DNA from 3 places in the Pseudoalteromonas sp. PB2-1 genome. Region 1 is predicted to be linked to each of the others. Evidence: predicted binding sites of a transcription regulator. Region 1 holds the regulator's gene; each other region holds the start of a gene.
What was found. Region 1 encodes sigma-54, which starts transcription at its own class of promoters, with help from an activator protein. Its sites were predicted from a motif close to GTTGGCACGNNNNTNGNNT; they were not measured.
Positions count from the first base shown of each region.

Region 2: L0Z67_RS02030 (LiaF domain-containing protein) is a predicted target of sigma-54. The motif match lies at 1,740-1,758, and genes of this name have one in related genera.
Region 3: flgB (flagellar basal body rod protein FlgB) is a predicted target of sigma-54. The motif match lies at 2,156-2,174, and genes of this name have one in related genera.

Region 1 is NZ_CP090667.1:3,173,145-3,177,387, reverse strand. It holds gene L0Z67_RS14815 (HPr family phosphocarrier protein) at 1-134, opposite strand, end outside; gene rapZ (RNase adapter RapZ) at 148-993, opposite strand; gene ptsN (PTS IIA-like nitrogen regulatory protein PtsN) at 994-1,446, opposite strand; gene hpf (ribosome hibernation promoting factor) at 1,450-1,737, opposite strand; gene L0Z67_RS14795 (RNA polymerase factor sigma-54) at 1,764-3,263, opposite strand; gene lptB (LPS export ABC transporter ATP-binding protein) at 3,372-4,097, opposite strand; gene lptA (lipopolysaccharide transport periplasmic protein LptA) at 4,094-4,243, opposite strand, start outside.
Region 2 is NZ_CP090667.1:420,720-424,962, reverse strand. It holds gene L0Z67_RS02050 (methyl-accepting chemotaxis protein) at 1-251, shown strand, start outside; gene L0Z67_RS02045 (hypothetical protein) at 236-448, opposite strand; gene L0Z67_RS02040 (YqaE/Pmp3 family membrane protein) at 692-850, opposite strand; gene L0Z67_RS02035 (BON domain-containing protein) at 912-1,478, opposite strand; gene L0Z67_RS02030 (LiaF domain-containing protein) at 1,808-2,467, shown strand; gene L0Z67_RS02025 (VOC family protein) at 2,576-2,992, opposite strand; gene pmbA (metalloprotease PmbA) at 3,123-4,243, opposite strand, start outside.
Region 3 is NZ_CP090667.1:922,666-926,908, forward strand. It holds gene L0Z67_RS04300 (hypothetical protein) at 1-259, opposite strand, end outside; gene flgN (flagellar export chaperone FlgN) at 569-997, opposite strand; gene flgM (flagellar biosynthesis anti-sigma factor FlgM) at 994-1,296, opposite strand; gene flgA (flagellar basal body P-ring formation chaperone FlgA) at 1,373-1,954, opposite strand; gene flgB (flagellar basal body rod protein FlgB) at 2,239-2,610, shown strand; gene flgC (flagellar basal body rod protein FlgC) at 2,613-3,029, shown strand; gene L0Z67_RS04330 (flagellar hook assembly protein FlgD) at 3,034-3,690, shown strand; gene L0Z67_RS04335 (flagellar hook protein FlgE) at 3,708-4,243, shown strand, end outside.

The sequences.
Region 1 (4,243 bases):
CCTTCAGCTTCTTTGTCATCTTGATATAACATAATTTTAGCATCAAATTGAAGTGCAAGTTGTGCAAGTACAGTTGCTGCCCGAGCGTGTAAGCCAAGTTTGTTTTGAATTAAAAACGTATTTTCAGCATACATGTTAAAGCCCTTATTATAAGTCTTGCTCACGATGGCGAATTTTTACATTCGCATGGCTTTTCGCGAAACTTTCACCAATCGTCTGTGCTAAGTAAACCGAGCGATGCTGTCCACCTGTGCAGCCAATTGCGATCGTTAAATAGCTGCGGTTATTACGTTCAAGGTGTGGTAACCACGTTTGCACAAAGGTTTGAATCTGCCAAGTAAATTTTTGCACTATGCTATGGCTTGCAAGGTAATCTTTAACTGGTTGGTCGAGACCCGTAAGTGGCTTAAGATCTGGCTCCCAGTGTGGGTTTGGTAAAAAGCGTGCATCAAATACATAGTCAGCTTCTTTCGGGATACCATGCTTAAAGCCAAATGACATAAAGGTAATAATAAGCTTTTTGTCTTTTTTACCGAGAATCTTCTCACGAATTGACTCTGCTAGCTGATGTACACTTAAATCCGTTGTGTCGATCATAAAGTCGGCGCGGGTAATTAGTACATCGAGCAGTATTTTTTCTTGCTTAATTGCTAAATCGAGTGGTAAAGAATCTAAAGAAAGCGGATGTAAACGTCTTGTCTCAGAGAAACGTCTAATGAGTGTTTGATCATCACTATCAAGGTAAAATAAGGTTGGATTGGCGAAACCTGGCAAGTATTCAAGAATATCATTAAATTCTTGTTGCTCTTTTGGCAGGTTACGTACGTCGATACTGACTGCTATTTTGTCGTAATTATCAGAGACGCTGCGCACTAGCGAAGGTAATAGGTTTACAGGAATATTATCAACGCAATAATAACCAAGATCCTCAAGGACTCGTAAAGCGACTGATTTACCTGAGCCAGAACGGCCACTGATAATAATTAATTCCATTTATGCCTCTGATGCAATAACTTGAAACAGTTCCTGATCGGTTTTAGCGCTGCGTAACTGTTTACAAAATTCTTTGTCTTTTAGTCTATCAGCAATTGTTGATAAGGTCTTTAAATGAAGTTGGCAGTCTCCATCAGGTACGATGAGTGCAACAAAAATATCAACAGGGCGGTTGTCAATTGCGTCAAAGTTAATTGGAGATTCGCTCACTATAATAAACGCATGCGGTTTATCAGCACCTGACATACGACCATGCGGAATAGCAATACCTCTACCAATTCCTGTGCTCCCCAATTTTTCTCGATTGAGTAAAGCATTAAGAATATCTTGCTGCGATAGATGAGGAAGCTGCTCATGAGCGAGTTCGCTGATAAATTCGAGAATTCTTTTTTTGCTATTAAAAAGGACCGCAGCTTTGCTGCAGTCCTGGCTAGTAAGTGAACTAAGTTTCATAATTTAGTGTCGAGCTAATTTCTCTTTGTGTTTAATTACTTGGCGATCAAGCTTATCAATTAGCGAGTCGATGGCCGCGTACATATCTTGATGCTCTGTAGAGGCAAACAGTTCGCCTCCGTTTACATGTAAAGTTGCTTCTGCTTTTTGACTTAATTTTTCTACGTCTAAAATGACATGAACATTATTAATATGATCAAAATGCCTTTCTAGTTTCGCAAACTTGGTGTTTACATAGTCTTTTAATGAATCTGTGATTTCTACATGACGACCAGTTAGGTTTAGTTGCATAAGCATTTTCCTTCTATGTAAAACGTCTAAATCAAGCTTTTACGCTGATTAGACGGCGGTATTGCTAGAGACTCTCGGTATTTTGCAATTGTACGTCTAGCTACTTTAATTCCTTGCTCAGCCAATATATCTGCAATCTTACTATCACTCAATGGCTTCGCTGAGTTTTCTGCGGCAATAAGCTTTTTGATTAAAGCGCGTATTGCCGTTGATGAACACTCGCCACCATTTTCTGTGCTGACGTGGCTTGAGAAGAAATATTTCAACTCAAAAATACCCCTTGGGGTATGCATATATTTTTGCGTTGTAACCCGTGAAATCGTCGATTCATGCATTTCGACCATTTCAGCGACATCATTTAGCACCATCGGTTTCATCGCCTCAGGGCCGTGTTCAAAGAAAGCCTGTTGTTGTTGAACAATACAGTTCGTTACTTTTAATAAAGTATCATTCCGGCTCTCTAAGCTTTTAATAAACCACTTAGCTTCTTGCAGATGAGAGCGAATAAACTGACTGTCGCTGCTTGATTTTACAGAGCGTGACATAGCCGCATATTGGCTATTCACTCTGATCTTTGGCATACAGTCAGGGTTAAGCTCAACGACCCAACGACCTTTTACTTTTTTTACTGATACGTCGGGTATGACGTATTCAGACTCTTCACGTACGATGCTATCCGCGGGCTTAGGGTTCAAGCTATGGATAAGCGTCATGACTTCTTTTAGCTCGTTTTCTTTAAGCTTAGTCTTTTTCATCAAAGTACGATAGTCGCGACTTGCTAATAATTCGATGTGCTCAGATAAAACCATTTTAGTTTCAGCCAAATAAGGTGTATCTGCATCGAATTGACGAAGTTGAATACATAGGCACTCTTGTAAACTGCGAGCACCAATGCCGACAGGATCAAATAGCTGTATTCTTTTTAGGACCGCTTCGACTTCATCAAGTTCTATTTCTTCTTCTTCATCATCGTTTTGATTAAAGCTTTCAACAATATCCTCACAACTGACGGTTAAAATACCTGAGTCATCAATAGCTTCGACTATAGCAACAGCAATTGCTTCATCAGTTGGACTAAATGGGGTCAACTGTAGTTGCCACATCAGATATTCGTGGAGAGTTTCGGTTGACGCACCTTGATAAATAGACTCATCTTCTGGCATTGGCCCTGAAGAGGTTGAAGGAGCTGCACTCATGTACTCATCCCACGTGACGTCCATTGCTAGGTCGTCACTAACGGTATCTTTATTGAGTGCATCACTGCTTTCTTGCTCGTACTCACTTGGTGCTTCTTCTGCCGTAGCAGTGACTTGTGAATCATCAGAGTCAGATTTTTGTTCGTTTTTACCGATTGCGTCTTCACTGTAATCCGCTTCTTCCACTTCAAGTAGAGGATTACTATCAAGCGCTTCTTGTATTTCTTGCTGGAGATCCAATGTACTAAGTTGCAATAAGCGAATGGCTTGTTGCAGTTGTGGAGTCATTGTAAGTTGCTGGCCCATGCGCAGCTGTAATGATTGCCTCATGTATCCCTAACAATCCTTTTAAATCATTTATTGATACTACTTTGAGTCAATATCAATATGTTGTCATTATTGTAAGTCTAGCAGATGCTCTAGTCGGTGGTGTATTGGTTACAACCTGAATTGCTCGCCTAGATAAACATCGCGTACGGTTTGGTCTGCTAATACGTGTTCAGGCGTGCCTGATGCAATTAGCTCCCCATGAGAAACAATGTAGGCTTTTTCACAAACATCAAGGGTTTCTCGAACATTATGGTCAGTTATTAGTACACCGATACCACGGTTTTTCAAATGCTCTATAATTTTCTTTATATCTAACACTGAAATTGGATCAACACCAGCAAAAGGCTCATCTAGCAGAATAAATTTTGGATCTGCGGCTAATGCTCGCGCGATTTCAACACGGCGACGCTCGCCTCCTGATAGCGCCATACCTTGGCTATCTCGAATGTGCTGAATACTAAATTCATCAAGCAGGTTATTGAGTGTTTCTTCTCGTTGCTGTTTTTTAAGATCTTTACGTGTTTCAAGAATCGCCATCAGGTTTTGGTAGACCGTCAACTTTCTAAAAATGGATGATTCTTGGGGTAAATAGCCAATACCTAATCGAGCGCGATTGTGCATGGGTAATAAAGTGATGTCGTTGTCATCAATACTAATTTTACCTTTGTCGCTTGGCACTAGCCCTACAATCATGTAGAAGGTGGTGGTTTTACCTGCACCATTAGGGCCTAGTAGGCCAACAATACTGCCAGCTTCGACTTCTAGTCCCACATTTTTGACAACTTGGCGGCCTTTATAGCTCTTTGCTAACAGCTCTGCTTTTAATGTACTCATGGCTGGCCTTTATCATCTTTTTTATTATCAACAGGCACTAAGATTGTATGCACACGATCCGTTGAATTTTCGTCTTTTTCAGCACTAATGAGTTGTTGTTCCATGTCGTAAGTTATACTTTTTGCACTGACTTTTTGCCCTGCTTG
Region 2 (4,243 bases), 900 kb from region 1:
CACAAATTGTACTGACAGCACTGCAAGACATCGCACAATCAGTGACAAACGTACAAGATCAAAGTCATCAAATTGCGACCTCTACGGAGCAACAAACAGTGGTGGCAGAAGATATCAATAACAGCCTTGCGGCTATTAATCATTTAGTGAATAGCACAGCAGATCATGCTCATGAATTGGCTGATGAAGCCCGTGATTTGAATGAATTAGCAGTGTCACTAAATAGAACTGTTAATCAGTTTAAATTATAAAGATAAATTGCTGATGTGATTAAAAACCCGATATCACCTGAAGATGATAATATCGGGTTTTTATCGTCAGCCTTCCCTGTTACCTGTGGTGCAACTGCTTTCGCATGATCCATAAAGTCTTGCCACTGCTGCTTATTCCATAAAGCAACTCCTTGCTGATCCGTTCCTTGTTTTGATTGCGTTTGTACTTGTTCCATATAGTCACCTCCTTACGCTAGCTTCATCCATTTTAGGTTCCTTACCATTTGCTGCTCCTTAGCAATTATCCTTTCACCTTTTCCATAAAGCGTTGCCATTGTGCGCTTGTCCATAACGCCTTGTTACTTCCTTGCTTTCCATTGTGCTTTGCTACGTTTTCCATTATGTAACTCCTTGCGGTTTATAATCCGTTACTCCTACAGCGTTTCCTTGCTGTGCTCCTAAATCATCCTTGTGTGCAATTATCGTTTAGCAATAATATACACAGCATGAATCAAGCCTGGAATGTACCCTAATAGAGTTAAAAGAATATTAATCCAGAATTGTGCACCTAAACCTACCTGTAAAAATACACCTAATGGGGGAATTAAAACTGACAATATAATGCGAATTAAATCCATGATTCACTCCTTGAAAATAAAATAAAAACCCAGCCAAAGCTGGGCTTTCATTAATTACTTATTATTCAGCAACAATCGTTAATTCATCGATTACTTTGCGAACATCTTCAGCATTTTCTGCAATGCTTACTGCAAGTTGTTTTTCAGCTTCAGATTCAACGGTACCTTTAAGGGTTACAACACCATTATCAGTATCTACATCGATATCAGTACCACCTACTTCTGAGTTAAATAGGAAGCGTGTAGTAATTACAGTGCTGATTTTTGCATCTGTTAAGTCACTTTCAGCTGAGTCGCCCATATCTTTTTTGGCGTGCTTAGTCTTCATGTCTTTTACAACTGTAAGCTTGTTTTCAACATCAGTTACGCCGTCTAAGCTCAGTACTAGCTCTTCCGCTAATTCTTTATCAAGCTCACTTTTCACTTTACCAGTTAGTACAACCTTGCCATTTTTTACATCTGTGTTGATATCAAAGTTGTTTAGATTTGTGTTCATTAAAAGAACAGTTTCTGCCTTACCATCAATCCAAGCATCTTTACTTTCATTTTCCCAGCTGCTTGCCTGAGCTGACATGCTAGTAGCACCAATAACTAACGCGGCAATCATAGACTTGTTGAATGTATTCATAATCTTTCTCCTTTTGATTAAAGACGAATTAACTAATGCGACTTTAATGCCAACTATTTAACCCTTATATATCAACACCTTATGGATTTAGTCATATAATGGTTATATTCTTCTCGGTAACAATTTACAGGCTGCTCGGTAATAAGTTCACAATGTTGCAAAAATGACCAATTAGTTGCAGATAATATTAATCTATGGTTAATTTAACGAAGTTACTAACAAGCCAAAAAACACAATACATTGATTTTTATATAAATAAACTTTGGCCTGAGCTTTGCTACATATCCAATAACAGAACAATCACTTTATAATTACAACAGGGAACTACCATGGCCGTTAAACTTGAAGATCGCCCAATCGATCAAGTAAGAGAAGAAGTCATCGATCAACTCATTTATAACTACAGTCATGCCGTTATTTCAGCTGAGGCATTTGAACGCCGACTAGATCAAGCAATGGCAGCCACCAGCAACGAAGTACTTGTTGAGCTTGTTGCTGACTTAGCGCTAAAAGCTGATACTGATTACAAATCACATAAACATGCTCAATTTAAACCTCACTACAGTCATAGCAATGATAATGAAAACTTACAGTTACGTAGTATTCTTGGTTCAAATGAACGCAGCGGCCAGTGGCTTGTGCCAAAAGAAATTCACCTCACAAACTGCCTAGGTTCAATTGAGCTCGACTTTAGTGAAGCGATTTTCCAGCATCAGCATGTCACTATTTACGTAAACTGTATTTTAGGTAACGACGAGATCTACGTGCCTGAACATGTCAATGTGGTATCTAAACTGTTTAGCGTTATTGGCAGCGTAGAAAACAAGTCAGTTGCTCTAAATAAAGGTCAGGGCCCAACCATTACCATTGAAGGTAACGTATGGCTAGGCTCAGTGGAGATCAAAGTAAAGCGTACCATGAAAGAAAAGTTCATCAGCTTTGCCAATAGCCTAAAAGCCAGTTGGAAAGAAATGAATAGGGTGCAGTAAAAGTTGCGAGGTATTGTAGGCGCGATTTTACATCGCGCAATAGGTAACCAATGACGCGGGGTCAACCCGCAGCTACAACTACCGCGCGACATAACTTTCACGGCAACATCAAAGATCATTATTCCTTTCACTTGGAATATCACTGAAATACTCTACAAACTCAACTTCAAAACCTGCGGGGTCGATAAAGTAAACATTTTTTCGGTATGGATTTTCTGGACCCCGTTTATCAATTTCATAACCGGCTGAAACAAGACGTTCAATGACGGCGTTAATGTCGTTTGTCACATAAGCAAAATGGGCAAGGCCAACTTGATGACCCGCTAAATCACGATTTTCATCTTCACCGTTATCACTCAGTGCAAGGTATTGGTAATCATCACCAAAGTGCAGCCATTTGCGTGGTTTGCCAGACCATGTGCTGTCACCTTGACTACGCACACGCCAGTGCGGGAATGCGACTTTATAAAAGTGCAGCATGGCATCAACATTACTAACAACAAGGTTTACGTGTTCTAAATACATGATGGATTTCCTTTTTATTTTTAAACTGCCACCAAGATAAAACCTCAAGTTAAGTTTAGGTAAAGCGCTTTTTCAAATAAAAAAACCCCACTAAAGTGAGGCTTTTAAAAAATGATTAGTTATTTATGAATTAACTACCCGCAATCTGCATTTGTTCAATTAATACAGAGCCTGTTTGAATACCGCCACGGCGCTCGATGTCACCACCTAAGCCAACGACCGCTTTAAACATATCTTTTAAGTTACCAGCAATGGTGATTTCACTTACTGGGTATTGAATTTCGCCACTCTCAACCCAGAAGCCCGCTGCGCCACGTGAGTAATCACCAGTCACTGTGTTCACACCTTGGCCCATAAGTTCAGTCACTAATAAACCTGTGCCCATGGTTTTTAATAGCGCGTTCAAATCAGCATGCGTTTGCTCAACTAACCAGTTATGAATACCACCAGCATGACCCGTTGGTGCCATAGACAGTTTGCGTGCTGCATAGCTTGCTAACAGGTAAGTTTGCAGCTCACCACCTTGAATAATTTCACGATCAACGGTTTTTAAACCTTCAGCATCAAACGGTGAAGACGCTAAACCTTTTAATAAATGCGGGCGCTCAGAGATATTCACACAATCGCTAAAGACTTTAGTCCCTAAGCTATCAAGCAAGAAACTCGATTTACGATAAAGCGCACCACCGCCAATCGCCGACACTAAATGACCGAATAATGAATTGGCAATATCTGCTCTAAAGATAACAGGCACTTTCATAGTACCGAGCTTTTGGCTATTAAGTTTAGCCAAGGTTTCTGTTGCCGCTTCGAGGCCCACTTTTGCAGCGTCGTTTAAATCATCTTTATGGCGCGCTACAGTATACGCAGAATCGCGCTGCATTTGCTCGCCTTCTTTACCAATCACCATAGTGCTAATGCTATGACGCGTGCGCGGGTAACCTGCAACCATGCCATGGCTGTTACCATAAACACGTAAACCTTGGTGAGAAGAAAAACTCGCCCCATCTGAATTGACAATACGCTTATCGGCGTTTAGTGCCGCCTGCTCTGCTTGATGACAAAGTTCAATACCTTGCTCTGGGCTTACTTCCCACGGGTGGTATAAATCTAAATCGAGCGGCGCAAACTCAAGTAGCTCTTTATCAGCGATTCCATTGTATGGATCATCAGAAGTGAATTTTGCGATATCAATGGCTTTTTCGACCACTGTACGTAATGTTTTAGGGTTTAAGTCGGCCGTTGAAGCAG
Region 3 (4,243 bases), 1.4 Mb from region 1:
TAATTAACTTTTCTGGCTCTTTAGCAAACCACATTATAAAACTGCACTTTTTACATGATAACAAGGAAGCTGTGCTGTTAGCCCAATCTAAATTTAGAAAAGTCATGCCAGCTGTGTTTAATTGAGCGTCACCTAACTCAAACCGATTATGGCTGCAATGAATACATGTCACTTTTACACCGTTCACTTGATACTCATCAGAATTGACTGCGTTAATTGCTCCCTTGAGGCCTTTACCTAATTTAGAAATGAATGACATTTTAAATCTCCATATAAGTATAGTGAGTCTTAAAGCTACTCGTTTAGTTGTGTATTTAATAATACTAGCAAGATAAATTAATCACTGATTTAATTCAATTTATACTAAATAACAATATAAATAAGAGTGGTATTGTTGCTAAAACAAGTAGAAGCCAACCCTTTCTTACTATCAAATCCCGTAGGGAGACAATTGATAGTTATATTCTAGTGCGTTGCTTCTAATCGCTTGATTATCCCAACTTAACTATACGTAAAATAGAAAGCACCACACCAATGAACTGATGTGATGCTAGGGGAGGCATAAAAATTAAAAAGGTGATTCAGGGTAAGCGGTTTTGCTTTGTGTGCCTGTTAGTCTGTGCAGTAACTGTTTTTGTCGGGCTAATAATAAACCTGAACGTTCGTTAAGTGCCTGACAATGCTTTGATTTAATGACTAACTGCTGCATTAATGTTTGTGTTGTTTGTTTAATTTCTTTTGGCAACTTTTCAACTAACGTCATTAAGCCTTCTTTACCTTGTGCAAGCCCTAAACTTTGTAAATAGCTATCACGGCTTAGATGGTTTTTATCTAAAGACTGTAAAACAGCAGACATCTTGGCGTTGTGCTGTTGTAATGTTGTATCTCGTTCGCTTAGAAGCACATACTGTTGTTCAAGTGCACTAATGAGTGAATCAAGTTTGCGTACATCGTGTTGTAGGCTTTCAATAAACTGCTTAATGCTGTTTATGGTCATTTTTTATGAAACTCTAGTAGGGCATTAATTAATGTATCTTGGTCAAGCGACAGCTCACCATTAGCAATAGCGGCTTTTACTTTTGCTACTTTTTCAAGGTCAACATCAGGCTTTGACGCTAAGTCTTCAAAGGTATTATCGATTGTTTTACTAAGCGAACTAATTTGTTCTGCGCTTGCTTGCTTGTTCGCCGCTGTGTGAGATTTTTTACTGATATCTTGACTGCCCGCATCAATAAAGTTGTTCACTTTTGCAGCTTGCTCAACATGACTACTGCTACCTTTGTTGTTTATGTTCATTATCAATCCCCAATTAATTTTCTACTAATTTTGTAAAGCGACCCAATTTATCGATTTCTTAAATTTATTTTTAAATTTATAAAAGTGTTGCTTTCACAACCCCTTTATCAATCACTTGGCCTTCAACAATTTTACCAGAACTGAGGTTTTTTACTTTGATCATTTGGCCTTTAATCCCTTCCTCAAGTGCAATTGCTTTTACGCTTGCAGTAAAGGAGCTTGTGCTGATGAGAAGTTTTATATGCTGCTCTTTATTGACTAGGTAGTTATTTTCGAGCTGTCTGCGAGTGACTAAATCGCCTTGCTTGATGTTTCTTTTAACTGTCATTCCAATCAATTCATTTGTGCTCGTTTCCATACCGTAAACGTGTTTTGCAATATTAATCGAATCATAGTTTAGTAACTCATTGCTTAACACTTCGCCGCGTTGTAAGTCACGTTTAGCAACGACTAAATTGAGCCACAGATCAACTTTTGCGGTGGCTCTAAATTGCCAAATAGGATCTGCACAGCTGAGGGTCAGACGAATTCTACCTGCGGGAATGGAATTGGGTTTTACCCTGTTTATTGATAACTGATCACAGCTAAGCTCTTTTGCTGCAGCTGGTATGTATAACGCAATTTTTTTTTGCTGACTTTGCTTGTTTATGCTGCCCAAGTAATGAGTTATTTCGCTATTTATATACCGTTTAATCTCTTTTTGAAAATTGCTTGCTAAGACATTAGCTGAAAATAATAAGGAAATAATTCCAAAAAAGAGGAAAAAAGCACCATTCCGTATCGGAAGTATTGCTTCCGCTTTAGCGCGCCTTAGATTAAATTTATTACAGTAACTCATTGAAAAATATGTCTTATAAAATTTGGCATAAAGGTTGTTAATAGCCTTATACCGAATTCAAAATGTGCAAACGAGCATACAAGACGTAGTCAGTTGAGGCAACAATGGCATTATTTGATAAAGCGTTAGGCGTACACCCATTTGCTATGCAGTTGAGAATAGACAGAGCTGAGGTGATCGCAAGTAACCTAGCAAATGTTGATACCCCAAATTTTAAAGCCAGAGATGTGGATTACCAGCAAATTTTGGGCGATGTCGCAGCGAGTATGGAGCATAACAATGATGTAGGCTTTGCGGGAATCACTGCCAATGAGCTGATGTATCGTGTGCCGTATCAAGCATCCAGTGATGGTAATACCGTAGAGCTCAATGTCGAGCAGGCAAAATTCTCTAACAACAGTATGGATTTTCAGACCAGTATGACCTTTCTAAACATGAAAATCAGTGGCCTGCATAAAGTAATCAAAGGAAATTAATAATGTCTTTTAATTCTATTTATGACATTAGCGGCAGTGCAATGCGTGCTCAAGTGATGCGCTTAGATACCATTGCTTCTAACCTTGCTAATGCTGACACAGCGGCGTCTACCGAAGAGGGCGCATATAAGGCGCTTAAACCGGTTTTTTCTGCCATGTATAAAGACTCTTTTGATCAGCAAAATGTTGCGGCTGCTGTTAATACCATGGGTGTGACAGAGTCTAATCGTACTGTTGAGCAACGTTATGAGCCTAACAACCCACTTGCCAATGATGATGGCTATGTCTTCTATTCAAACGTCAATGTACTTGAAGAAATGGCAGACATGATGTCAGCAAGTCGTAGTTATCAAACATCCGTTGATGTTATGTCGCGTGTTAACAGCATGCAGCAAAGCATTCTTAAATTAGGACAGTAGCACCATGGATATCGCAAATACCACACAAAGCAATAATAATGCTGCCAATGTAAGCTCAAGTATTTCAGGGAATGTTAACTCGGCAGAAGAAATGTCGACCATGTTTTTAGAGTTACTAGTGGCACAGATCAGTAATCAGAACCCGTTACAACCTATGGACGGAACCGAATATGTTAGCCAACTAGCTGAATTCTCAAATGTTGAATCATTACAAAGTATAAAAAATAACACCAGTGCGAGTTTAGATAACAGTAGCAGCATGTTAGTCCTTGAAGCGACTAACTTAGTTGGTGAAACAGTGACAGTGCCAGCGGATGTGGTGGCTTTAGAAAAAGAGGGCAAAGTGTCGGGTCTTGTTAACTTATCAACACCTGCTGATTCAGTCACTGTGCAACTTTATGACAGTAATGGCCAGTTAGTTGAAGAAAAACAGTTGGCATACAGTGGTGTGGGTTCTTTGAATTTCGAATTTGATGAACAAGATGCGGGTGGCTATTCGATTAATGCTTTTTCGACTACCAATGGTGTTTCACAACGCCTAACACCTTGGCTAAATGGTGAAGTAGAACGCGTCTCTGTGGGTAGCAGCAGCGACGATATTTTATTGCAAGTTGATGGCTTAGGTAATTTTGCCTTAACCGATATTAATCAAGTTGCTTAGACTGAAGAGGAATAATTATGTCTATGTTTAATATAGGTTTAAGCGGCCTTAAAAGCACTCAAACAGGGTTAGAAGTAACAAGTAATAATATCGCTAACTCATCAACTTCTGGTTATAAAACAGGTAATACAGAATTTGCCGCGGTTTACAATGGTGGTAGCCGTAGCGGTGTACGTGTTTCAGATATCAAAGAAGACTTTGTAACCGGTGGTGATATTGTTAGAACAGGTAACGCACTTGATATTGCAATTGATGGTCAAGGTTTCTTTGCTATCTCTGAAGGTAACCGTATTGCTTATACGCAAGCAGGGCAATTTACCCTAGATAACGAGCTTAATATTGTTAATGCAAATGGGGCAAAGCTGCAAGGTTATGGTGTGAGTGATGCTGATGCGGCTGGCGAAGCTGAGATCATCCCAGGTGTGTTAACGGATCTTAAAGTACAAGGCGCGAACATCCCAGCTGTCGCAACTGATGCAATCGATTTTCATGGCAACTTAAGCTCTGCCAGCGACATTATTTCTTATCCTGTAGCACCGAATAACTTTGATCC